4 regions of the Sphingopyxis sp. QXT-31 genome follow, and region 1 is predicted to be linked to each of the others. Evidence: predicted binding sites of a transcription regulator. Region 1 holds the regulator's gene; each other region holds the start of a gene.
What was found. Region 1 encodes LexA, which represses DNA repair genes until DNA is damaged. Its sites were predicted from a motif close to GTTCCNCNCTTGTTCT; they were not measured.
Positions count from the first base shown of each region.

Region 2: recA (recombinase RecA) is a predicted target of LexA. The motif match lies at 2,806-2,821, and genes of this name have one in related genera.
Region 3: uvrA (excinuclease ABC subunit UvrA) is a predicted target of LexA. The motif match lies at 2,693-2,708, and genes of this name have one in related genera.
Region 4: BWQ93_RS02790 (ImuA family protein) is a predicted target of LexA. The motif match lies at 2,184-2,199, and genes of this name have one in related genera.

Region 1 is NZ_CP019449.1:1,590,396-1,596,062, reverse strand. It holds gene gltX (glutamate--tRNA ligase) at 1-988, opposite strand, end outside; gene BWQ93_RS07750 (ComEC/Rec2 family competence protein) at 1,059-3,206, shown strand; gene lexA (transcriptional repressor LexA) at 3,160-3,843, opposite strand; gene BWQ93_RS07740 (molybdopterin molybdotransferase MoeA) at 3,909-5,099, opposite strand; gene moaC (cyclic pyranopterin monophosphate synthase MoaC) at 5,096-5,569, opposite strand.
Region 2 is NZ_CP019449.1:238,178-243,844, reverse strand. It holds gene BWQ93_RS01195 (hypothetical protein) at 1-5, opposite strand, end outside; gene BWQ93_RS01190 (glutathione S-transferase family protein) at 46-669, opposite strand; gene speB (agmatinase) at 681-1,517, opposite strand; gene recA (recombinase RecA) at 1,654-2,730, opposite strand; gene BWQ93_RS01175 (response regulator) at 2,853-3,203, opposite strand; gene BWQ93_RS01170 (hybrid sensor histidine kinase/response regulator) at 3,196-5,580, opposite strand.
Region 3 is NZ_CP019449.1:843,180-848,846, reverse strand. It holds gene BWQ93_RS04210 (M13 family metallopeptidase) at 1-1,191, opposite strand, end outside; gene BWQ93_RS04205 (M64 family metallopeptidase) at 1,366-2,553, opposite strand; gene uvrA (excinuclease ABC subunit UvrA) at 2,720-5,620, shown strand.
Region 4 is NZ_CP019449.1:557,305-562,971, reverse strand. It holds gene BWQ93_RS02800 (hypothetical protein) at 191-625, opposite strand; gene BWQ93_RS21040 (hypothetical protein) at 752-916, opposite strand; gene BWQ93_RS20635 (hypothetical protein) at 1,235-1,387, shown strand; gene BWQ93_RS02795 (DUF736 domain-containing protein) at 1,441-1,767, opposite strand; gene BWQ93_RS02790 (ImuA family protein) at 2,231-2,962, shown strand; gene BWQ93_RS02785 (DUF6504 family protein) at 2,883-4,430, shown strand; gene BWQ93_RS02780 (error-prone DNA polymerase) at 4,528-5,667, shown strand, end outside.

The sequences.
Region 1 (5,667 bases):
CGTCGGCTTCGCGGAGATAATGGCCGTTAAGATTTTCGAGCTTCTTGAAATCGAAGCGCGAGGGCGAGCGGCCGACATGGTCCAAGTCGAACCACTCGGTCGCCTGTTCGCGGCTGATGATCTCGTCGTCGCCATGCCCCCAGCCGAGGCGGAGGAGATAATTGTTCACCGCCTCGGGCAGATAGCCCATTTCGTCGCGATAGGCCTCGACCCCGAGCGCGCCGTGGCGCTTCGACAATTTGGCGCCGTCGGCGCCGTGGATCAGCGGGACGTGCGCATAGACCGGGCGCCGCCAGCCCATCGCGTCGATGAGGGCCAATTGACGGAAGGCGTTGTTGAGATGGTCGTCGCCGCGGATCACGTGGGTGACGCCCATGTCGTTGTCGTCGACGACCACGCTCAGCATATAGGTTGGCGTGCCGTCGCTGCGCAGCAGGACGAAGTCGTCGAGCTCGGCGTTCTGGACGGTGACCTCGCCCTGCACCTTGTCGTGGATCGTTTCGGCACCGTCCTGCGGCGCGCGCAGGCGCACGACGTGCGGGACCGACGGGTCGCCGTCGTCGCGATCGCGCCACGGGCTGCGGACGCGGAAGGGCAGGCGCTTTTCCTGCGCCTCGGCGCGCATCGCGGCGAGTTCGTCCTGCGTCAGGTAGCAGTGATAGGCGGCGCCCTTGGCGAGCAGTTCGTGCGCGACTTCGGCGTGGCGGTCGGCGCGCGCGAACTGGAACACGGTCTCGCCGTCCCAATCGAGGTCGAGCCACTGCATGCCGTCGAGGATCGCGTCGATGGCGGTGTCGGTCGAACGCGCGCGGTCGGTATCCTCGATGCGCAGCAGGAACTTGCCGCCATGGTGGCGCGCGAACAGCCAGTTGAACAGCGCGGTGCGCGCGCCGCCGATATGCAGGAAACCCGTGGGCGACGGGGCGAAGCGCGTGACCACGTCGGCGCCGGTCGCTTCGGATGGAATTGCTTGATTTTCGGTTGCCACCACGGCCTCTTTCACTCACTTTGCCGGTCCCGGCGAAGGTCCGGGGGCGGGGTTCGGGGGTGCCCCTAGCATGGCGACAAGGCCGCTTCAAACGCCCATTGGTCCGGCGGTCGCGGCGGCGATGCGGCGGCTGTCCGAAAGCATCGAGGCGCGGCTCGACGCCGAGCGCGAGCGGATCGCGCTGTGGCTGCCGGTCATGCTGGGAGCGGGGATCGCGGCCTGGTTCGCCTTGCCGACAAAAATGCACTGGATCGGGCTGTTGCTGGCGCTTGCGGCGCTGGCGCTCGTCGGACTGCTCGCCGGGTGGCAGCGGCGCGCGGGGCGGATGCTGGTCCTCGGCAGCGCGGTCGCGGCGGCGGGGATGCTGCTGATCTGGGGCCGCGCGCTGTGGGTCGAAGCGCCGGTGCTCGCGGCGCCCGTGGTGACGCAATTTTCAGGGGTGGTCGAGAGTGTCGAGCCGCTACCGGCGAAGGGCCAGGTGCGGCTGATCCTGCGTCCGCACGGCCGCCCCGACCTGCCGCCGCGGGTGCGGCTGACCGCCGACGGGGTGCAAGGCGACGGGATCGCGCCGGGCGAGGCGGTCGGGCTGCGCGTGCGGCTGATGCCGCCGCCGGCGGCGAGCCTGCCCGGCGGCTATGATTTTGCCCAGCGCGCCTGGTTCGATCGGCTGGGCGCGGTAGGAACCGTGATGGGCGAGATACGCCGTGCGCCGGGGGCGGGACAGGGCGAGCAGACGCTGCGCGCGCGGCTGAGCAGCCATATCCATAAGCAGATCGACGGATCGCCGGGCGGCATCGCCGCGGCGCTGGTCGCGGGCGACCGCGGCGCGATCGACCCCGCCGACGAGGAAGCGATGCGACGGAGCGGGCTCGCGCATCTGCTGTCGATCAGCGGGCTGCATGTGACGGCCGTGGTCACATTTGCGATGCTGCTCGCGATGCGGCTGTTGGGCTTGAGCCGTCGGCTCGCGCTCGGCGGTTATTTGCTGCCGCTCGCTGCTGCCTGCGCGGCGTTGGTGGGGGGCGGTTATACCTTGCTCGCGGGAGCCGAGGTGCCGACCTTGCGTTCGTTTATCGCGGCGCTGCTGGTGCTGGTGGCGATCCTGCTCGGGCGTGAGGCGCTGACCTTGCGGCTGGTCGCGGCGGGGGCGCTGATCGTGCTGCTGTGGCGGCCCGAGGCGCTGGCGGGGCCGAGCTTCCAGCTGAGCTTCGCGGCGATCACTGCGATCGTCGCGCTGCACGAGGGGCGCTGGATGCAGCGGTTCATGGCGCGGCGCGAGGAGGGCTGGCCGCGGCGGCTGGGGCGCGGGATCGTGGGGCTGGTGATCACCGGGCTGGTGGTCGAGGTCGCGCTGGCGCCGATCGCGCTGTTCCACTTCCACAAGGCGGGACTTTACGGCGCGCTCGCCAATGTCGTCGCGATCCCGCTGACCACTTTCGTGATCATGCCCGCCGAGGCGCTGGCCTTGCTGTTCGACGCTGTGGGGCTCGGTGCGCCCTTCTGGTGGGTAGCCGAGCAGGCGCTGAAGCTGCTGATCTGGCTGGCGCACAGCGTCGCCGATGCACCGGGGGCGGTCGCGACGCTGCCGGTGTTTCCGCCCTGGGGCTTCGGGCTCGCGGTGTTTGGGGGGCTGTGGCTGCTGTTGTGGCAGACCGGCTGGCGGCGCTGGGGCGCGGTGCCGTTGCTCGCGGGCATGGCGGTGCTCTTCGTCCAGCCGCGCCCCGACCTGCTGGTGACGAGCGACGGCAAGCATGTCGCGGCGGCGCTTCCCGATGGCAGCTATGCGCTGCTGCGTGACCGCGCGGGCGATTATGTGCGCGATTCGGTGGCCGAGGCGGCGGGGATCGACGCGCCGCTGGGGGCGCTCGCCGAGCTCGACCATGTGATATGCAACCGCGACTTCTGCCGCTGGACGCAGCGTGGGCGGACGATCCTCGCGGCGCGCGGGCGCGACCGGATCGAGGGGAGCGAGATGGCCGCGGCGTGCGCGGCGGCCGATGTCGTGATCAGCGATCGCTGGCTGCCGCGCGAATGCGTCGGGCGCTGGCTGACGATCGACCGCGACAGTCTGGGGCAGACCGGCGGGCTCGCGCTTTATCTGGGCGAACCGCCGCGCGCAGCGGCCAGTCTACGTGCGGGCGACGAACATCCGTGGCGCCGCCCGCCGCAGGTCAGTGGTAACGACGAAGCAATCCCGACAATTTCCCCTGCACCATGACGCGCTCGGCCTCGTAGCGCTGCGGCTCATAGGCGCTGTTCGCGGGGTCGAGGCGGATCATCTTGCCCTCGCGGCGGAAATATTTGAGCGTCGCGTCCTGTCCGTCGACGAGCGCGACGACGATGTCGCCCTCGCGCGCGGTGCTGACCTTCTGGATCAGCGCATAGTCGCCGTCGAAGATGCCCGCCTCGACCATCGAGTCGCCCGAGACCTCGAGCGCATAATGTTCGCCCGCGCCGAGCAGCGCGGCGGGGACAGCGAGATTATTATGCTCTTCGAACGCCTCGATCGGCACGCCGGCGGCGATCTTGCCGTGCAGCGGGACCTCGACGATGTCGTTTGCGGCGATCGGGCGTATGGCGGGGGCGGGCTTGCGCAGGGGCACGACATTGTCGCTATCGCCCCGCACAGGAGCCTTGCCACCTTCGGGAAGCTTGACCACTTCCAGTGCGCGGGCACGATTGGGGAGCCGGCGCAGGAAACCGCGCTCCTCCAATGCGCTGATGAGGCGGTGAATTCCCGACTTGGACTTGAGACCCAGCGCTTCCTTCATCTCCTCGAACGAGGGCGAGATGCCACTCGCGTCGAGCTTTTGCTGGATGAAGTGGAGCAGTTCATGCTGCTTGGCGGTCAACATCGGGCGTTCTCCATGATGCCGGTTTCGGACATAAGGAGAACGATAATGGAACAGATGCGAACTTGTCAAGCGATGTCGATATAGGCGGCCATGTTTCCGGCGGCGCGCGGTGCGGCGTCGATCTCGCGCAGGACGAGCGCGGTCGCGGCAGCGAGCGGGAAAGTGCGGCCGCTGTCCTGACTTTCGAAGACCGCGAGGCCGCCGTCCTGGAGCCGCGCGCGCAGATAGTCGCGACGCTTGCCCCCGGGGCCGAGGGCGGCGAGCAGCGGCGCGTGGCGGATATCGGGGAGCGGCGCGGCGGCGCCCGCGAGATGGCGGACGAGCGGGATCAGGAAGAGCGTCGCGGTGACGAAGGCCGACGACGGGTTGCCCGGCAGGCCGAGCAGCAGCGCGTCGCCGAGCGTTCCGGCGATCAGCGGCTTGCCGGGGCGCATCGCGATCTTCCAGAAATCGAGCGTGCCGCCGGCATCGTCGAGCGCGCCGCGGACATGGTCGTGGTCGCCGACCGAGGCGCCGCCGATGGTGACGATGACGTCGTGACGTCGCGCCAAATCCTTCAGAACCTTGGATAAAGTATCGCGGTCGTCGCGGATGTGGAGCGGCAGGCCGACGACTGCGGGCTCGGCAGTGAGCATCGCGCCGAGCATCGTGCCGTTGCTGTCGGGGATCTGGCCGGGGGCGAGCGCGCGGCCCGGCTGGACCAGTTCGTCGCCGGTGGTGAGGATCGCGACGCGCGGGCGGCCCCCGACGACAAGCTGTGCTCCGCCGCCCATGATCGCGGCGGCGATCGCACCGGGGGTCAGGCGGCTGCCCGCGGCGACGAGCGTCGCGCCGTTGGCAAAATCGCTCGCGCGGTCGCGGACATGCTGGCCGGAGAGCGTCGGGCCGGGGTCCGTCAGCGTCAGCGTGGTGCCCTGGACCGCGACATCTTCCTGGATGAGGATGGTATCGGCGCCCTCGGGCAGCGGCGCGCCGGTGAAGATGCGCACCGCTTCGCCGGGCCCGAGCGGCGCGGCGGCGATGGCGCCTGCGGCGACTTCCCCGGCGACGGCCCAGGGGCCGGGCAGGTCGGCGTGGCGGATCGCATAACCGTCCATCGCCGAGAGCGGCGCGGCGGGCTGGTCGCGTCGCGCGACGACGTCTTCTGAAAGATAGCGGCCAAGCGCTTCGGAAAAAGCGACTTTTTCCGGTGCGAGCGGCGCGCGAAGCGCGAGCAGGCGCGCTTGGGCTTCCTCGACCGGGAGCAGCTTGCTCATGCTGCGGACCAGTTGCCCGAGCGGCCGCCGCTTTTTTCGAGCAGGCGGATGTCGCCGATCACCATCGCACGATCGAGCGCCTTGGCCATGTCGTAGAGCGTGAGCAAAGCGACCGAGGCGGCGGTGAGCGCCTCCATCTCGACCCCGGTGGGACCGGTGGTCGCGGCGGTGGCAGTGACCGCGATCCCGTCGCCCAGCCATTCGAAGCCGACGCCGACCTTGCTCAGCGCGAGCGGGTGGCAGAGCGGGATGAGGTCCGACGTGCGCTTGGCGGCCATGATGCCCGCGATACGCGCGGTCGAGAGGACGTCGCCCTTGGGCGCGTTGCCGCTGCGGATCGCTTCGAGCGCTTCGGGCGACATGGTGATGCGCCCGGCGGCGACGGCGCGGCGCTGCGTCGCGGGCTTGGCGCCGACATCGACCATATGCGCGGCGCCGCTGTCGTCGAGATGAGTCGGTTTGAGCGTCATGCCGGGGAGCGAAGCAAGGCGGGGAGCGAAAGGCAAGGGGAATGGATGCACGTGGCCCCGCGGCAACCTCCTCGCCTTCATCCACACTATTGGACCCA
Region 2 (5,667 bases), 1.4 Mb from region 1:
GTCAAGCCGAGTGCCAGCAGGAGCGCCGAGATGAAGGAAGCGCGCTCAGAAGACAAAATAAGCCCCGCCCTTTTCGCGCGCCGCCTGCCACGCCGGACGCGCGTGCATCGCCGCGACGAAGGCCGCGAGCTTGGGATAGCGCGCCGCACCGCCCATCGCGGCGACCTCGGCGGGAAAGCTCAGCATGATGTCGGCCGCCGACAGGCTGTCGCCTACGAAATGGCCCGACGCGCCGAGTTCGCCTTCAAGATAGGCGAAATGCGCATCGAGCTGCTCGTCGATCCGCGGCTTGACCGGCGCGGCGGCGTCGCCGAGGCGGCCGAGATAGATGTTGAGCAGAATCGGCGTCATCGCCGAGCCCTCGGCGAAATGAATCAGCTCGAGGTGGCGGACATGGTCGTCGGTGCCGCGCGCCGGGACAAGCGCCTCGCCGCCGTAATTTTCGCACAGATATTCGGCGATCGCGCCCGATTCCTGGATCACCCGCCCCGCATCCTCGAGCAAGGGCGACTTGCCGAGCAGGTGGACCGCCTTGAGCTCGGGCGGCGCGAGGTTGGTCACCGCGTCGCGCTGATAATGTTTGATCTCATAGGGCGCACCGAGTTCCTCGAGCAGCCACAGGATGCGCTGCGAACGGCTGTTGTTGAGGTGGTGGACGATCAGGCTCATGTCGCTCTCCTTTATAGATTATAATGTCCGTTGCGGTCGATCAGCGCCGCGAGTTCGCGCACCAGCTTGGCGCCGAGGATCGCGGTGACGTCGCCGCTGTCACGGCCGGGGTGATGTTCGACGATATCGGCGCCGACGATCGGCGCGGTCTGCTTGTGGAGGACGGCGAGCAGCTCGCGCACGGTCAGCCCGCCGGGCTCGGGATGCGCGACGCCGGGCGCCGCCGACGGGTCGATGCCGTCCATGTCGATCGAGATATAGAGCGGGCCACCCAGCACCGGTACCGCGTCGGGGGTGAAACCCGCCATCGGGACGATCTGAACCCCGAAGCGCTCAGCCTGATCGCGGCAATGTCGGTTCAGCGTGCGGATGCCAACCTGCACCAGCCGATTGGCATGGCCGCCATCGAAGATGCGCGCGAAGGGCGAGGCGTGGCTGCGCGGATTGCCGCCGAAATCATTGTAAAGGTCGGGGTGCGCATCTATATGGAGGATGTTCACCGGACCGAAGCAGGCCGCCGCGGCTTCGACGAGCGGCAGGGTCACGGCATGGTCGCCGCCGAGCGCGAGCGGAACTTCACCATCTTCACATATATAAGCGACGTGGCGGCGGATCATCGCATCGTCGCGCGGGGTATCTTCGGTGAGCGCGAGGTCGCCGTCGTCGGCGAAGGCGATGTCGGTGCCGAGCTCGGGCCCGAGCTCGCTCGCCATATTGCCGCGCTCGCTCCAGAGCTGCGCGCGGATCGCGGCGGGGCCTGCGGCGGCGCCGCGCTCGAAGCTGCTGTTGATGTCGGTTGGCAGGCCGAAGAGGCGGATCGCGGGCATCGCCCTTCTGTAGCCGCTCATAAGGGCCGCGCAAGCCAAAGGGCGCCGCGCAAGGCCAACGGCGGGCGGGCCGGTCCTCGAGAGGGTGCGGACCTGAGGGGCAAGGAACCCGCCGCCGTTGGTGGGCCGGTCCGCGGGGGCAGACCGGCCGAGGCTATCAGTCGTCGTCGCCGTCGTCGTCGGGGCCGGCCATCATTTCTTCGGCCACCGCGTCGGTGCGGCTGCGGATCGCGGCTTCGAGGCGCTCGCGCAGTTCGGGATTGTCGTTGAGGAAGGTCTTGGCATTCTCGCGGCCTTGCCCGATGCGGATCGAATCATAGCTGAACCAAGCGCCCGATTTTTCGACGAGCCCGGCCTTGACGCCGATGTCGAGGATCTCGCCGATCTTCGAAATGCCCTGTCCGTACATGATGTCGAATTCGACCTGCTTGAACGGCGGCGCGACCTTGTTCTTGACGACCTTGACGCGCGTCGTGTTGCCGACGATCTCGTCGCCATTCTTGATCTGGCCGGTGCGGCGGATGTCGAGGCGGACCGACGCGTAGAATTTCAGCGCATTGCCGCCGGTCGTGGTCTCGGGATTGCCGTACATCACGCCGATCTTCATGCGCAGCTGGTTGATGAAGATCACCATGCAGCGCGAGCGGCTGATCGAGCCGGTGAGCTTGCGCAGCGACTGCGACATCAGACGCGCCTGCAGGCCGACATGGCTGTCGCCCATCTCGCCCTCGATTTCGGCGCGCGGCACGAGCGCGGCGACCGAGTCGACGACGAGCACGTCGATCGCGTTCGAGCGCACGAGCGTATCGACGATTTCGAGCGCCTGTTCGCCGGTGTCGGGCTGCGACACGATCAGTTCGTCGATGTTGACGCCGAGCTTCTTGGCATAGACGGGGTCGAGCGCATGTTCGGCATCGACGAAGGCGACGGTGCCGCCGCCCTTCTGCGCCTCGGCCAAAGTGTGCAGCGCGAGCGTCGTCTTGCCCGAGCTTTCGGGACCGTAGATTTCGATGACGCGGCCGCGCGGCAACCCGCCGACCCCGAGCGCGATGTCAAGCCCGAGCGATCCGGTCGAGATCGACTCGACCTGCATCGCTTCCTTCGAGCCCAATTTCATCACCGAGCCTTTGCCGAAGGCGCGATCGATCTGCGCCAAGGCGGCGTCGAGCGCCTTCTGCCTGTCCGAGCTATTCACTGATTTCCCCGATTCCACGAGTGACAATTGACCGGCCATGACCGTACCTTTCCTGCTCTATCGCGAAGGCAGAAGCATCGCAACGCCGGACCTGTGTACAGCGTTTGTTCTATTGGAACAAGAGTGGAACAAAAATTATTTCGGCGCGCCGCGAAGCAGGGCTAACCGCCAAAGAACCCGTCCAGCACAGCCTCGATCTCGTTCAGCCGGAAGGGTTTCGACACCAGCTTGCGGTGCGCATGCGTGGCAGGAATCACGTCGCCGCCGCCTGAGGTAAAGGCGAAGGGGATATCGCGCTCCGCCAGCGCGTCGGCGACGGGCCAGCCCTTGGCGTCGCCGAGGTTGATGTCGATCAATGCGCCGTCGATCGGCCCCCCGGCGATCGCCGCGAGCGCATCCTCGACGCTCGCCGCCTGCGCGGGTTCGGGATAACCGAGCGCGTCGAACATGTCGGCGAGCATCATGCCGATCAGCACATCGTCCTCGACGAGCAGGATGCGGCGGTCAGCCATGCGCCGCCGCCCGCTGCGCCGCGGCATCGAGCGCCGCCGAGGTCGCCTCGGTCAGCTGCGCGACCGAAAAGGGTTTGGGCAGGAAAGACACATGGTCAATATCGATCGACTGGCGCAATTGTTCCTCGGCATAGCCCGACATGAATAAAACGGGTACGTCCGGACGCTGGCCGCGCAGGATGCGGACCATCGCGGGACCATCCATCGTCGGCATCATCACGTCGCTCAGGATCAGGTCGACCTTGTCCATCTTGCCGAAACGCTCGATCCCTTCCTCACCCTGCGACGCGGTGACGACGGTATAGCCTGCGCGGGTCAGCGCACGCTCGGCGACCGCGCGCACCATATCCTCGTCCTCGACGAGCAGGATGGTGCCCGTGCCCCACTGGCTCTTCTTGGGCTTGGGCGGCGGCGGCGCGGCGACGGGCGCATCCTTTTCGGCGCGGTGGACGGGGAGGTAGATGCTGAATCTCGCCCCCTCGCCCGGCTTGCTGTCGGCGAAGATGAAGCCCGCCGACTGCTTGATGATACCATAGACGGTCGAAAGCCCGAGCCCGGTGCCCTTGCCGACATCCTTGGTGGTGAAGAAGGGCTCGAAAATCTTGGGCAGCACGTCGGCGGGGATACCGCTGCCGGTGTCGCTGACCTTGAGCGCGCTATAATCGGCGGGCGGCATGATGTCGCTGCCCATCGCGCGGACTTCGGCGGCGCTGACCGGATAGGTTTCCATCGTCAGCGTGCCGTGCCCGCCCATCGCGTCGCGTGCGTTGACCGCGAGGTTGACGATCACCTGCTCGAGCTGGCCGGGGTCGGCGCGCACCGCACCGAGCCCGCGCCCGTGGCGGACCGACAATTGCACCGAATCGCCGATCAGGCGCTTGAGCAGGTGCGACACCTCCGAAATCACGTCGGGCAGCTGCAGAATCTGCGGGCGCAAGGTCTGCTGGCGCGAGAAGGCGAGCAATTGCCGCGTCAGGCTGGCGGCGCGGTTGGCGTTGCTGCGGATCTGCTGGATGTCGTCATAGTCGCTGTCGCCGGGCGTATGGCGCATCAGCATCAGGTCGCAGCTGCCGAGCACTGCGGTCAGGATATTGTTGAAATCGTGCGCGACGCCGCCGGCGAGCTGGCCGACCGCCTGCATCTTCGACGCCTGCGCGACCTGGCGCTTCAGCCGCGATTCCTCGCTCGAATCCTTGAGGCTCAGCAGCACCGCCGCCTCGCCCAGCCCGCGCACCCCGACGACGCGCATCGACACGGGCTCGTCGCCCTGCCCCGCGAGGCGGATCGACAGGTCGCCACCGACCTGCTGCCCGGTGCTGTGGCGGCGCACCATGTCGGCGAGCGGGCCCTTGTCCTCGGTGACCACGATATCGCCCGGGTAGCGCGGCATCTTCGCCTCGCTGAGCCCCGCCGCCCGGATGAAAGCCCGGTTCATATAGAGGAAGCGGCCGTCGCGATCGACCATCGCGAGCCCGACGGGCAGCAGCGACAGCAAGGTCTCGACATAGGTCTGCGCGGTGCCGCGGTCGGCGACGCCGATCTCCTCGTCGATGAGTGCGAGCAGCATCGGGCCGTGGCTGTCGGCGGGGACCAGCGGGATCTGGATCAGCCGCACCGGCGGCGCGCGCTCGCCCTCGCGCCCGAAATAGAGCGTGCCGGCGTCGTCGAGTCGCAGCAGCGGCGCGACGTCGCGCCCGGCATAATGGCTGGCGTCGCCCTCGCCGAGCGCGCGGAGCAAAAACGCCTGATTGGCGACGCGCAGCCGCCCCTCGGCGCTGACCAGCGCCGCCATCACCCCCGCCTGCGCCAGCGTGCGCCCCGCGGGCCCGTCGAGGTGGCGGCTGATCTCGGTCACCAGATCGAGCCGCTCGACCGCCGAAAAGCGCCACACCAGATAATCTTCGGACAGGCCAGTGCGCAGCACCTGCGCGCTCAGATGCAGCGTGCCGACCGCGAGTTCGTCGACATGGCCCTCGCCGTCGCGCCACGCGGCGCGGCCGGCGTTCTTGAGCAGTTCGGCACCGCGCCCTTCGAGCGGCAACCCCGGCGGGGTGACGAAGCCGCCCATCCAGGTCGCGAACAAATCGTTAGCGCAGACGAGCCGCCCCGCCCGGTCGGTGATCGCGACCGCGATATCGTCATGATCGACCGCGGTGCGCAGCATCGTCCAGTCGGGCAGCGCCGCCTCGCCCGCGGCCGCGGCCGGACAGAGGCGGCGGAACAGAATGACGCCGCCGGCGGCGAGCGCTAGCCCGCCGAGGAAACCCGCGGCGAGCACCGCGTCGCGCGTCGCCCAGAAGAGCAGCCCGACCGAGAGGACCGCGAGCCCGGCGAGCAGCGCCGCGTCGAGGCGCGACAGTCCGCCCGGAATCGGCACGACCGCGCCCGATCCCGCCCCCCTGCCGATGTCGGGATCAGCGGAAGGCAGGCTCGTCGCGGTCAATGCGGAACTTTCTACTCGGGC
Region 3 (5,667 bases), 750 kb from region 1:
GACCAGCGCCTCCATCTTCGCCTTGGCGCTCGCGGGGAAATATTGCTGCGAATAGGTCTCGCCGACCAGCTCGCCGAGGCTGCCGTCGACGAGCGTCAGCCCCCGTTTCCAGCGCGGGCGCAGCTCGCTCACCCCGCTCAGCACCTTGGTATAGTCGAAGCGGCTGTCGACGAAGGCCTTCGACAGATAGGGCGAGGCCTGGTTGGCGACATGGAATTGCTGCCACAGCTTCAGCGTGTCGAGCGGCGTCTTGGCATAGAGCGCCGAAATGTCGCGGATCGCGGTCGTCTCGTTGACGATCATGCGCTTTTGCGGGCCGATCCCGGCCCCCGCGAACCACGCGTTCCAGTCGAGCCCGGGCGCATAGGCGGCGAGTTCGGCCGAGGACATCGGGTTGTTGATCTTGCCGATGTCGCGGCGGTCGGCGATCTTCCAGCTGACCTTCGCGATCTCGGTCTCATAGGCCATGATCGCGTCGGCGGCGGCCTCGGGGTTCTTCGCGCCGGTCAGTCCCAAAGTGCGGACAATATAGGCGCGATAGGCGTCGCGCTGCGGCTTGAACTGGTCGTCGAGATAATATTCGCGCTCGGGCAGGCCCAGCCCGCCCTGCCCCAGCCACAGCACATTGATCGTCGGATCGTCGGTATCGGCATAAGGCCCGCCGCCGACGATCGTCGTACCGAACGCGCCCTGCGACGCGCCCATGAAGCGCGCCATCTCGCTCTTGTCCTTGATTGCCGCGACCTTGGCGAGGTCGGCCATCAGCGGCTTGGCGCCCAGCGCCTCGACGCGCGCCTCGTCGGCGAAACTCTGGTAGAGGCCGCCGACCTGGCTCGTCGCCGGCGCGCCGGTGACGACCTGGCGCAGCTGGCGCTGGGTCAAATTATAGACGTCGTAATCGACCCCCGCCGACGCCTGGTCGGCCGGTATCTCGGTCTTGGCGAACCAGCCGCCATTGGCGAAGCGATCGAAATCGTCGCCCGGCTTTACGCTGGTGTCGCGCGCGCCAAGGTCGACGCCCCAGCTGCCGAAGGTCAGCGCCTTCAGCGAGCCTTCGTCCTTCGCCGACGCCTCGCCCGCGCCATCGGCCTTGAGCGACGCCATGGGCGCCATGTCGTTCGCCAGCACCGGCACCGCGGCCAACGCCGCGGCCATTGCGAGGCCCGCGGCCCCACCCAGAAGTTTCTTCATTTCCCCAGCTCCTTTCGTGCGCGCACCCGTTCCCGGCGGGCCGCGGACATGCCAGCTTTGTCCGCCCGCCGCCCGGCAGGGTCAAGATTTTGGCCGGACATTGGTCGAAGCCTTTGGGGAGTTGGTGGAAATGCGGGGCGTATCGGCGGCCGCCGCAGCGCGCCCGCCCCGCGGCTAGCGCAGCTTGTCGACGATATGCCGCTGGCAAACCGGACAAAAATGCGGGGCGGCGAGGCTGCGCATCAGGCAGTCGCCCGACGGGCGGAAATATTTCTCGTGATAATGCGCGCCCGCCACCGTGCCGACCAGCGGTTTGCCGCCGGGCCGCGGATCGACCCAGCCGCCGTCCTGATCGGCGTGGCTGACCGTCGGCCGGCCTTCGTCGTCGCCCAGGTTGAGCTGCGTCTTCCACGGCGCCTTGCCGGGGTTCGCCTTGCTCGTCGCATTGGCGCCGGAGTCGAACGCCATGTCGCGCCAGGTCGCATAGACCGGCAGGTCGGGCAGGACATATTCGTCCTCCAGCCCCAGACTGTGCCCGATCTCGTGCAGCGCGATGCGGCGCCAGTCTTCGCCGGGGCAGGCGTTGATGCTGGCCCACGCCGGGAAGTCGTGCGGCGCGCTGCCTCCTGCGCCACCGCGCTGGCTGCTGTTCATCAGGATCAGGCCCTGGCCATCGAGCAGGAAGGCGCGAAGCTTGCGCGCGGCGTCCTCGCGCGATCCCAGCAGCACGGGCGTGCCCACGCCGACCGCGCAGATCATGTCGCCGGTCAGCGGGGCGCCGAAATGGCTTTTGGCCTCGCCGGGCGCCGCCCAGAACAGCGCCTCCATGCCGAACACGGGTTCGAGTTCGGCGCCGTCGAACGGCTGCTGCTCGCGCATCCAGCCGGTCAGGTCGGCGACATGCGCGAAGAAGGTCTCGGCGTCGAGGAAGCCGTCCGAAATCACCGGATAATAGAAGCTGCGCGCCTCGTCGGGGAATTTGCGGCGTAACGGCGCGCCGGGCATGCCGTCGGCGCGGACCAGCTCCTCGGCGCGCACGGTCAGCCGCTCAGCGCCCCATTGCAGCATCAGATGCTCGGCAGCGGGCGGCAATTCGCCGCGAAGGTCGATGTCGCGCGCGACCGGCTCGGCGCCGATCCGCCCGTCGGGCGCGAACCCCTCGGCCAAATCGAAGGTTATGGGCTCGAGCGCCACTTCCTCGCCGATCTGCCGCCCCTCGCCGTCGAACCAGAGCGCGCGCAGCGATTCCACCCGCGCGCGCTCGAACATCTCCGAGCTTTGCCACTCGCTCGCAGACACGCCGATCTGCGCCGATCGCGAAAGCGCGTCGAGCGCGGTGCCGGGAATGGTCAGCTTTGCCATAGGGTCCGCTCCGCCGTGGCCGATGCGTCGATAGACCGGCAACCGCCGGTCCGCGTATAGGACCGATACGTCAAATCGCTTCGTTGCGATACCGCGTCCGGATACCTATCTCCCATGCGAAACGCGCACTTGCGCGCCAAGAACAAATCTGGAACACACCCCTCCCATGAGTCTCACCCATATTTCGGTGCGCGGTGCGCGCGAGCATAATCTGAAGGGCGTGAACGTCGACCTGCCGCGCGATGCGCTGGTCGTCATCACCGGCCTCAGCGGCAGCGGCAAGTCGAGCCTCGCCTTCGACACCATCTATGCCGAGGGCCAGCGGCGCTATGTCGAGAGCCTGTCCGCCTATGCGCGCCAGTTCCTCGAAATGATGCAAAAGCCCGATGTCGAGCATATCGACGGGCTGTCGCCGGCGATCAGCATCGAGCAGAAGACGACCAGCCGCAACCCGCGCTCGACCGTCGCGACGGTCACCGAAATCTACGACTATATGCGCCTGCTGTGGGCGCGCGTCGGCATCCCCTATTCGCCCGAAACCGGCGAGCCGATCAGCGCGCAGACGGTCAGCCAGATGGTCGACCGCGTGATGGAATTGCCCGAGGGCACGCGCGCCTATCTGCTCGCCCCGGTCGTGCGTGGGCGCAAAGGCGAGTATAAGAAGGAACTCGCGCAGTGGCAGAAGGACGGCTTCACGCGCGTCCGCATCGATGGCGAATTCTACGAGATCGGCGAGGCGCCGACGCTCGACAAGAAATACAAGCATGACATCGAGGTGGTCGTCGACCGCATCGCAGTCCGTGAGGGTCTCGGCACGCGGCTCGCCGACAGTTTCGAGACCGCGCTGAAGCTCGCCGAGGGGCTTGCTTATGTCGACCTCGCCGACGGTCCCGTGCCGGGGCGCGAGGAGGAAGACACCGGCGGCGCGATGAAGGGCGCGGGCATTCCCGCGAACCGGCTGATCTTCTCGGAGAAATTCGCCTGCCCCGTGTCGGGCTTCACCATCGCCGAGATCGAACCGCGGCTGTTCAGCTTCAACGCGCCGCAGGGCGCCTGCCCCGCGTGCGACGGGCTCGGCGAGCGGCAGGAGTTCGACCCCGACCTGGTCGTCCCCAACCATGCGCTGAGCCTGAAGAAGGGCGCGGTGGTGCCGTGGGCGAAATCGAACCCGCCCTCGCCTTATTATATGCAAGTGCTTGAAAGCCTGGGCAAAGCCTATGGCTTCGACCTGACGACGCCGTGGCAGGACTTGCCTGGCGAGGTGCAGCTCGTGATCCTCTATGGCACCGGTGGCAAGCCGGTCGAGCTGACCTTCAAGGACGGCCGGCGCAGTTACACGACGCACAAGGCGTTCGAGGGGGTGATCGGCAATCTCAACCGCCGGCTGCTGCAGACCGAGAGCGCGTGGATGCGCGAGGAGCTGTCGAAATATCAGACGCCGCAGCCGTGCGAGACGTGCCACGGCGCGCGGCTGCGCCCCGAACCGCTCGCGGTGAAGATCGCGGGCGAGAATATCAGCCTGTCGGCGCAGCGCTCGGTCGCCGACGCGCTCGAGTGGTTCGGCACGCTCGAGGAGAAGCTGAACGACACGCAGCGGCAGATCGCCAAGGCGATCCTGAAAGAGATCAACGAGCGGCTCGGCTTCCTCAACAATGTCGGGCTCGATTACCTCAACCTCAACCGCACCAGCGGCACGCTCAGCGGCGGCGAGAGCCAGCGCATCCGCCTCGCCTCGCAGATCGGCAGCGGGCTCAGCGGCGTACTCTACGTCCTCGACGAACCGAGCATCGGCCTCCACCAGCGCGACAACGACCGGCTGCTCGCGACCTTGAAGCGCCTCCGCGACCTCGGCAACACGGTGATCGTCGTCGAGCATGACGAGGATGCGATCCGCCACGCCGACTATGTCGTCGACATGGGTCCCGGCGCGGGGCTCCACGGCGGCGAGATCGTCGCCGAGGGGACGCTCGACGAGGTGCTCAAGAGCGAGAAGAGCCTGACCGCGGCCTATCTCAACGGCACCAAGCGCATCGAAATCCCGAAGCACCGCCGCAAGGGCAATGGCTTCGACCTGGTGCTCAAGGGCGCGCGCGCGAACAACCTCGACAATGTGACGGTCAAGATCCCGCTCGGCACCTTCACCTGCGTCACCGGCCTGTCGGGCAGCGGCAAGTCGAGCCTGATCATCGACACGCTCTACGCCAGCGCGGCGCGCGTGCTCAACGGCGCGCGCATGGTCGCGGGGCCGCACGACAGCCTGAAGGGGCTGGAGCATTGCGACAAGGTCATCGACATCGACCAGTCGCCGATCGGCCGCACCCCGCGCTCGAACCCCGCGACATATACGGGCGCCTTCACGATCATCCGCGACTGGTTCGCGGGGCTGCCCGAAAGCCAGGCGCGCGGCTACAAGCCCGGGCGCTTCAGCTTCAACGTCAAGGGCGGGCGCTGCGAGACCTGCACCGGCGACGGCCTGATCAAGATCGAGATGCACTTCCTGCCCGACGTTTATGTGACGTGCGAGACGTGCCACGGCAAACGCTACAACCGCGAGACGCTCGAGGTGAAGTTCAAGGGGCACAGCATCGCCGACGTGCTCGACATGACGGTCGAGGATGCCGCCGAATTCTTCAAGGCGGTGCCGTCGATCCGAGAGAAGATGGCGATGCTCGTCCGCGTCGGGCTCGGCTATATCAAGGTCGGGCAGCAGGCGACGACGCTGTCGGGGGGCGAGGCGCAGCGCGTCAAGCTCGCCAAGGAGCTGTCGCGCCGCTCGACCGGGCAGACGCTCTACATCCTCGACGAGCCCACCACCGGCCTGCATTTCGAGGATGTGCGCAAGCTCTTGGAAGTGCTGCAGGCGCTGGTCGAGCAGGGCAACAGCGTGATCGTGATCGAGCATAACCTCGACGTCATCAAGACCGCCGACTATATCGTCGACATGGGCCCCGAGGGCGGGGTCAAGGGCGGCGAGGTCGTCGCGAGCGGCACCCCCGAGCAGGTCGCGAAGAATCCGCGGAGCTACACCGGGCAATATCTGGCGCCGATGCTGGCGTCGGGGAAATAATTTAAGCCCCTCCGGCTTGCGGGAGGGGTTTGGGGAGGGTCTGTGGC
Region 4 (5,667 bases), 1.0 Mb from region 1:
TCTTGGCTCGCGAGGAACGGCGGAACGCCGGGGGAAGAAAGTCGCAGGCCCCCCGTTGCGGCCAGCGATCCAGCGTCAGCGGCTTGCCGGCAGATGGCGCAGATCGGAGGCCGGGCTGGTGCGGGGATGCTGCGAGGCTTCGACGCGAGTTCGGGTATTTGAGCGGACCCGGTTTGATAAGAGATCAGGCTCAAGCTCTGCCGATCGCTCCGTCGCGCGTGCGATGCCTCTCGGCTGTCCCGAGTCCCCGCCAGGCTGCAACGGCTGCCGCGAGAGCGCCCGCAAATCCGAGCACCTCAAGCGCATATCCTCCGCCGATCGCGAGCCCGGCCAGCCCCTTCGCGGCCTGATAACCGGCAAAGCCGGCGGGACCGGCAAATACTGCCGCGACGATCGCGCGATAGAAGGGCGGCAGGACAGCGCAAAGTGCCCGTCCGGCAAAGAGAATGAGAGCCCCCACCAGCAATCCCGCCGCGATCGAGGCCGGATAGCCGAAGTCGCGGCCGATGAGGTAAATCGAAATGCCGATGCCGGCGTAAAGCGGAAGTGCCACCGCAGCCAGGCGAAACATCAGCATGGCGATATAGATGGCGGCCGCGCCGCCAAGGAGGAAGATGAAGGTCACGGGCGTCCTCCTGTCGGACGCGCTCTCCACCACCACCACAGCGCAATCTGCCCGGCGAGCATAGCGAAATCGCCCCGAAGGTGAAACCGGAACCGGGTCCACCCTGGAGCGAAATCCCGCGCGATATCAGCGGCTGAACGGGTCATATTCGCAGACGATGCAAGCGGGATCGCCGTCGAACTCGTCGAGCGGCATGACCGAATATCCGGCCGATGTTTCGATCAGGACGATGATGGTCATCATCGTGCGGGCGAGATTCCAGCCGAGCGATTGGGCGGTGGTAAGCGACATGTCGGAGCTCCTGCATCGGGAGCGGGACCATTCCCGCTCGACAGTCGCCCCGCCGGACGGGGACAGGCCGCAGTCACCGCGGCAAAGCCGCGGCCCAAGCTTGCGCAGGGACCCTGAAAGGGTTGACTGTAGGAGGCCGGGCCTCGGCCAAGGGAATAGCGGCAATCGAGAGCGGGACTGGTGCCGCGGCGGCAGTAGCCGTGCCGTGCCCCTCCTCCCGGTTGCCGTTGAAATATGGCGATGGGTGCCCGATGATGAGGCGGACCGATGTTGCCGCACAGGCTTGTTTCGCGCTGCTCGACTGGAAAGGCCGACCCGATGGATGACAATTTGCGCCAGGTGCTCAGCTCGCTCGTCCGCATCCGCGATGAAGGCAACCTGGTCGACCGCGCCAGCGATAAAGGCGGCTATATGTCGCAGGAGCTCGAGGATATTCTCGACGCGATAGAGGCCGCGCTCGACAAAGCGTGATGCGAACATGCGAATGCGGCCCCGCCCGAAGGCGGGGCCGCGATGCTGTCCGGTCAGTTGCCGGGGGCGTTCCAGATCAGCACCTTCTTCGAGGGATCGTCGCCCGGCGCGTTCGCGACGTTGCAGAAAATCTCGCCGAGTTCGGGGGCGGAGAGCGACACCGAGATATATTCGGCGCCGGTCGAGCGGGCGGTCTTCACCCAGCCGCCGCCGAGTTCGAATCCGTTCCGCCGGCTGACGACGCGAAAATCGGGCTCGCTTTCCTTCATCTTGCGGCCGTTCGGGACGATTGCGATCGGCACGGTGACCATCAGGGTCGCGAGCGTGCCTTCATAGCTGCCGTCGTCCTTGAGGGTCAGATTTCCGATGGTGGTACCCATGTTCAGTCTCCTTTGATGCTCGGGGACCATCCCCGATGGCGCCAGAAGGAGGGGCCGTGAGCCGCCGTCACCGAGCGCATGCGAGGGCGAACCCCCGCAGGGGGTTGACGGCATTAGGCGAGCCGAGCCCCGCAATCAGGCAGCCAATGAGGGAAAGGTCCCATGCAACGGGAGCCGATGGGTTTCAGCGGAAATCATGACTCAGGATGCGAAAGCCGGGCTCACGGCTGCCCGGCCCACCCCCGCTCCACACCCCGTCCCCTAGTCCCGGCGTAATGCCCCGCACCTTCGATCTGTCGCACCGCCGGCTCGTATCTCCGCCCCGCGGCACCCCCCGGCACCCTCGCTTTCCGGCTTTTCATCCACAGCGATGATATCGCTTCGCCGCAGCGCGCCTTGACGAAGAGCAGGCAATGAGAACAAAGAAGGAACATAAGGCCAGCTTACCGAGTTATCCGCACCTATGCGCCAGTCCGCCATCCTTGAAGAAATTCGCGCCAAAATCGCGCAAATCGAAGGCGTGGGCGCACGCCATGACGTCATCCCGTTCGGGATCGATGATCTCGACTCGCGGATTCCCGCGCGCGGAATCGCCACCGGCGCGCTCCACGAGCTCGCCGGCAGTCCCGAACTGGCCGACGATGCGAGCGCCACGATCTTCCTCGCCGGCATCCTCGCCAGGAGCGACGGCCCGGTTTTCTGGTGCCTGCGCTGGCGTGATCTCTTCGCCCCCGCGCTCCATCTTGCCGGGCTCCATCCCGACCGGCTGATTCATGTCGAAGCGGGCAGCGACACCAACGTCCTCCTCGCGATGGAGGAATGCCTCCGCCATCCGGGACTCGCCGGGGTCGTCGGCGAGGTCAAGAAATACAGCACCACCGCTTCGAAGCGGCTGCAGCTCGCCGCCGAGGCCTCGGGGGTCCCCGCCTTCATCTTCCGCCGCGCCTGCAAGGCCGGCGAGCCTGCCGAAGGCAGCGCCGCCGTGACCCGCTGGCGCATCACCGCGAGTCCGACCGAGGATCTCGGCATCCCCGCGATCGGACGCGCGCGCTGGCGCGTCGCGCTCGAGCGCGCGCGCGGCGGCAATCCGCACAACTGGATCGTGGAGGGCTGCGATGCGACGGGTCGTATCGCTCTTCCTGCCGCACTGGTCGACCGACCGGCTGCGCAGGAAGATGCGCAAGCCGCAGCCTGACGGCAGCGTCCCGCCCCGCCCGCTCGTTACCGCGATTCCCGACCATGGCCGGCGTATCGTCGCGGCGACGTGCCGCGAGGCGCGGATACTTGGCATCCAGACAGGCATGACGATCACGAAAGCGCGGGCTTTCGCGCCCGAGCTCGATGTCGTCGACGGCGAGCCCGAAGCCGATCTCGACGGGCTGCGGCGCCTCGCCCTCTGGGCAGGCGCGCGTTATTCGCCGATTGTCGCGCCCGATCCGCCCGACGGGCTCTGGCTCGACATTACCGGCTGCGCGGCTATCTTCAGCAGCGAGCGAGCCTTGCTCAAGGATCTTCACCGCCGCGTCGCAGCCTTCGGTCTCAGCCTGCAAATTGCGGTCGCGGACACGGCCGGCTGCGCGCATGCGACCGCGCGCCATGTTCCCGCCGGGCGGCCCGTCACGGTTGAACCCGGAGCGCATCGCAAGGCGATCGCGCTCCTTCCCGTCGCAGCGCTCCGCCTGCCGTCCGCCGATGTCGAAGGCCTGCGCAAACTCGGCTTCGAGCGGATCGAGCAGCTGATCGGAAGTCCCCGCGGTCCGCTCGCGAAACGGTTCGGGCGCGAACTGCATCGCCGGCTCGACCAGGCACTCGGCACGCTGCCAGAGCCGATCGAACCGCTCTTCCCCGAAGAGCTGCCGCAGGCCAGGCGCGGCTTCATGGAGCCGCTCGCGACGGCGGATGCCTTGGCGCAGGTGATCGGCGACCTTGCGCACGATATCGCAGGCCAACTCACCCGCGCCGGAACGGGTGCGCGGCGCCTCGACTGCTATTTCCACCGCGTCGATGGGCAGACCCAGGCCATCCGCGTCGGAACCGCCTCCCCCTCGCGCGATCCCAGGCATCTTGCAAAACTGCTCGCCGCGCGGATCGAGAGCGTCGATCCCGGTCTCGGGATCGAGGCGATGACGCTGGTCGCGGCGCTCGCCGAGCGGCAGCAAGGGAGCCAGGCCGACGCGCTCGAAAATATCGGACGGCGCGGCCCCGATCTTCCCGCGCTCGTCGACACGCTCGTCAACCGCTTCGGGCAGCGGGCGCTCCAGCGCGCGGCGCCGCGACCGAGCGCAATGCCCGAGCGCTCGGTCGCCGCCCTCCCCGCGCTCGCGCCCGGGACAGGCGAGAGCTGGAGCGACTGGCCGCGCCCCTCGCGTATGCTCGCGCGGCCCGAACCGGTCGATGTCGTCGCCTTGCTTCCCGATGATGCGCCGCGCCTCTTCATCTGGCGCCGCAAACGCTACCGGGTCACGCAGGGCGACGGACCCGAGCGACTGCAGGGCGAATGGTGGCGCGAGGGCGGGATTGAAGGCGAAACCCACCTCACCGTCCGCGACTATTATCAGGTCGAGACCGAGACGGGCGGCCGTTACTGGCTCTTCCGCCTCGGCGACGGGGTCAATCCGGCCACCGGCTCCATGCGCTGGTTTATTCACGGAGCATTCGCTTGAGAATGCGACAGGCATCAAATCGCATTCGCTTGAGAATGCGGCCGGCATCAAATCGCATTCGCTTGAGAGTGCGGCCGCTCAATAGCGGCGCCTTAGCATGACCGATGAAGGACCGGCCTATGTCGAGCTGCAGGTCACGACGCATTTCAGCTTCCTGCGCGGCGCCTCCTCGCCCGAGGAGCTCTTCACCGCCGCTGCAATGCTCGGCCTACCCGCGCTCGGCGTCGCCGACCGGCACAGCGTCGCCGGGATCGTGCGCGCGTGGGACGCCGAAAAGGTTACCGGGGTCCGCGCGCTCACCGGCACGCGCCTCGATCTTGCCGACGGCACCGCCCTTCTCGTCTATCCGACCGACAAGCTGGCCTATGGCCGGATGTGCCGGCTGCTCAGCATCGGCAAGACGCGCGCCGGCAAGGGCTCCTGCCATCTCGACTGGCCCGATCTCGAGGACTGGACCGAAGGCCTGCTTGCAATCCTGCTTCCCGACCGCGCCGATGGCGCAGCCGAGGCGGCGATCGCTCGCGCAAGGCGCATCTTCGACGATCGCCTCTATCTCGCCCTCACGATCCGGCGCCGCCCCGGCGATGCGATCAGGCTGCGTGATCTCGCAGCATTGGCCGCCAAAGCGAAAGTGCCGACGCTCGCAACCGGCGACGTCCTTTATCATATGCCCGACCGACGCCTGCTGCAGGATGTCGTCACCTGCATCCGCGAGAAATGCACGATCGACGAGCTTGGCGATCGCCGTGAACGCTTCGCCGACCGCCACATCAAGACGGCGGCCGAGATGGAACGCCTGTTTCTCCGCTACCTCAAGGATAGTTCGCCGGTCGCGCGCACGGTCGATTTCGCGAAGCGTTGCAACTTCAGTCTCGAAGAGCTGCGCTATCAATATCCCGACGAGATTCAGGCTCCCGGACGCACGCCGCAGGAGGAGCTAGAGCGACTGACATGGGAAAAGGCCCCGCTCCGCTACCCCGAAGGCGTCAGCCCGGCGGTCCGTACCCAGCTCGAGCATGAACTCAGATTGATCGGCGAACTCGATTACGCACCCTATTTCCTGACGGTGCACTCGATCGTCGCAGAAGCACGTCGCCGGGAGATCCTCTGTCAGGGCCGAGGCAGCGCGGCGAACAGCGCGGTCTGTTACGTCCTCGGTATCACCTCGATCGATCCGGTGCGGTCCGAACTCCTGTTCGAGCGATTTGTCAGCGCCGAGCGCCGGGAGCCGCCCGAT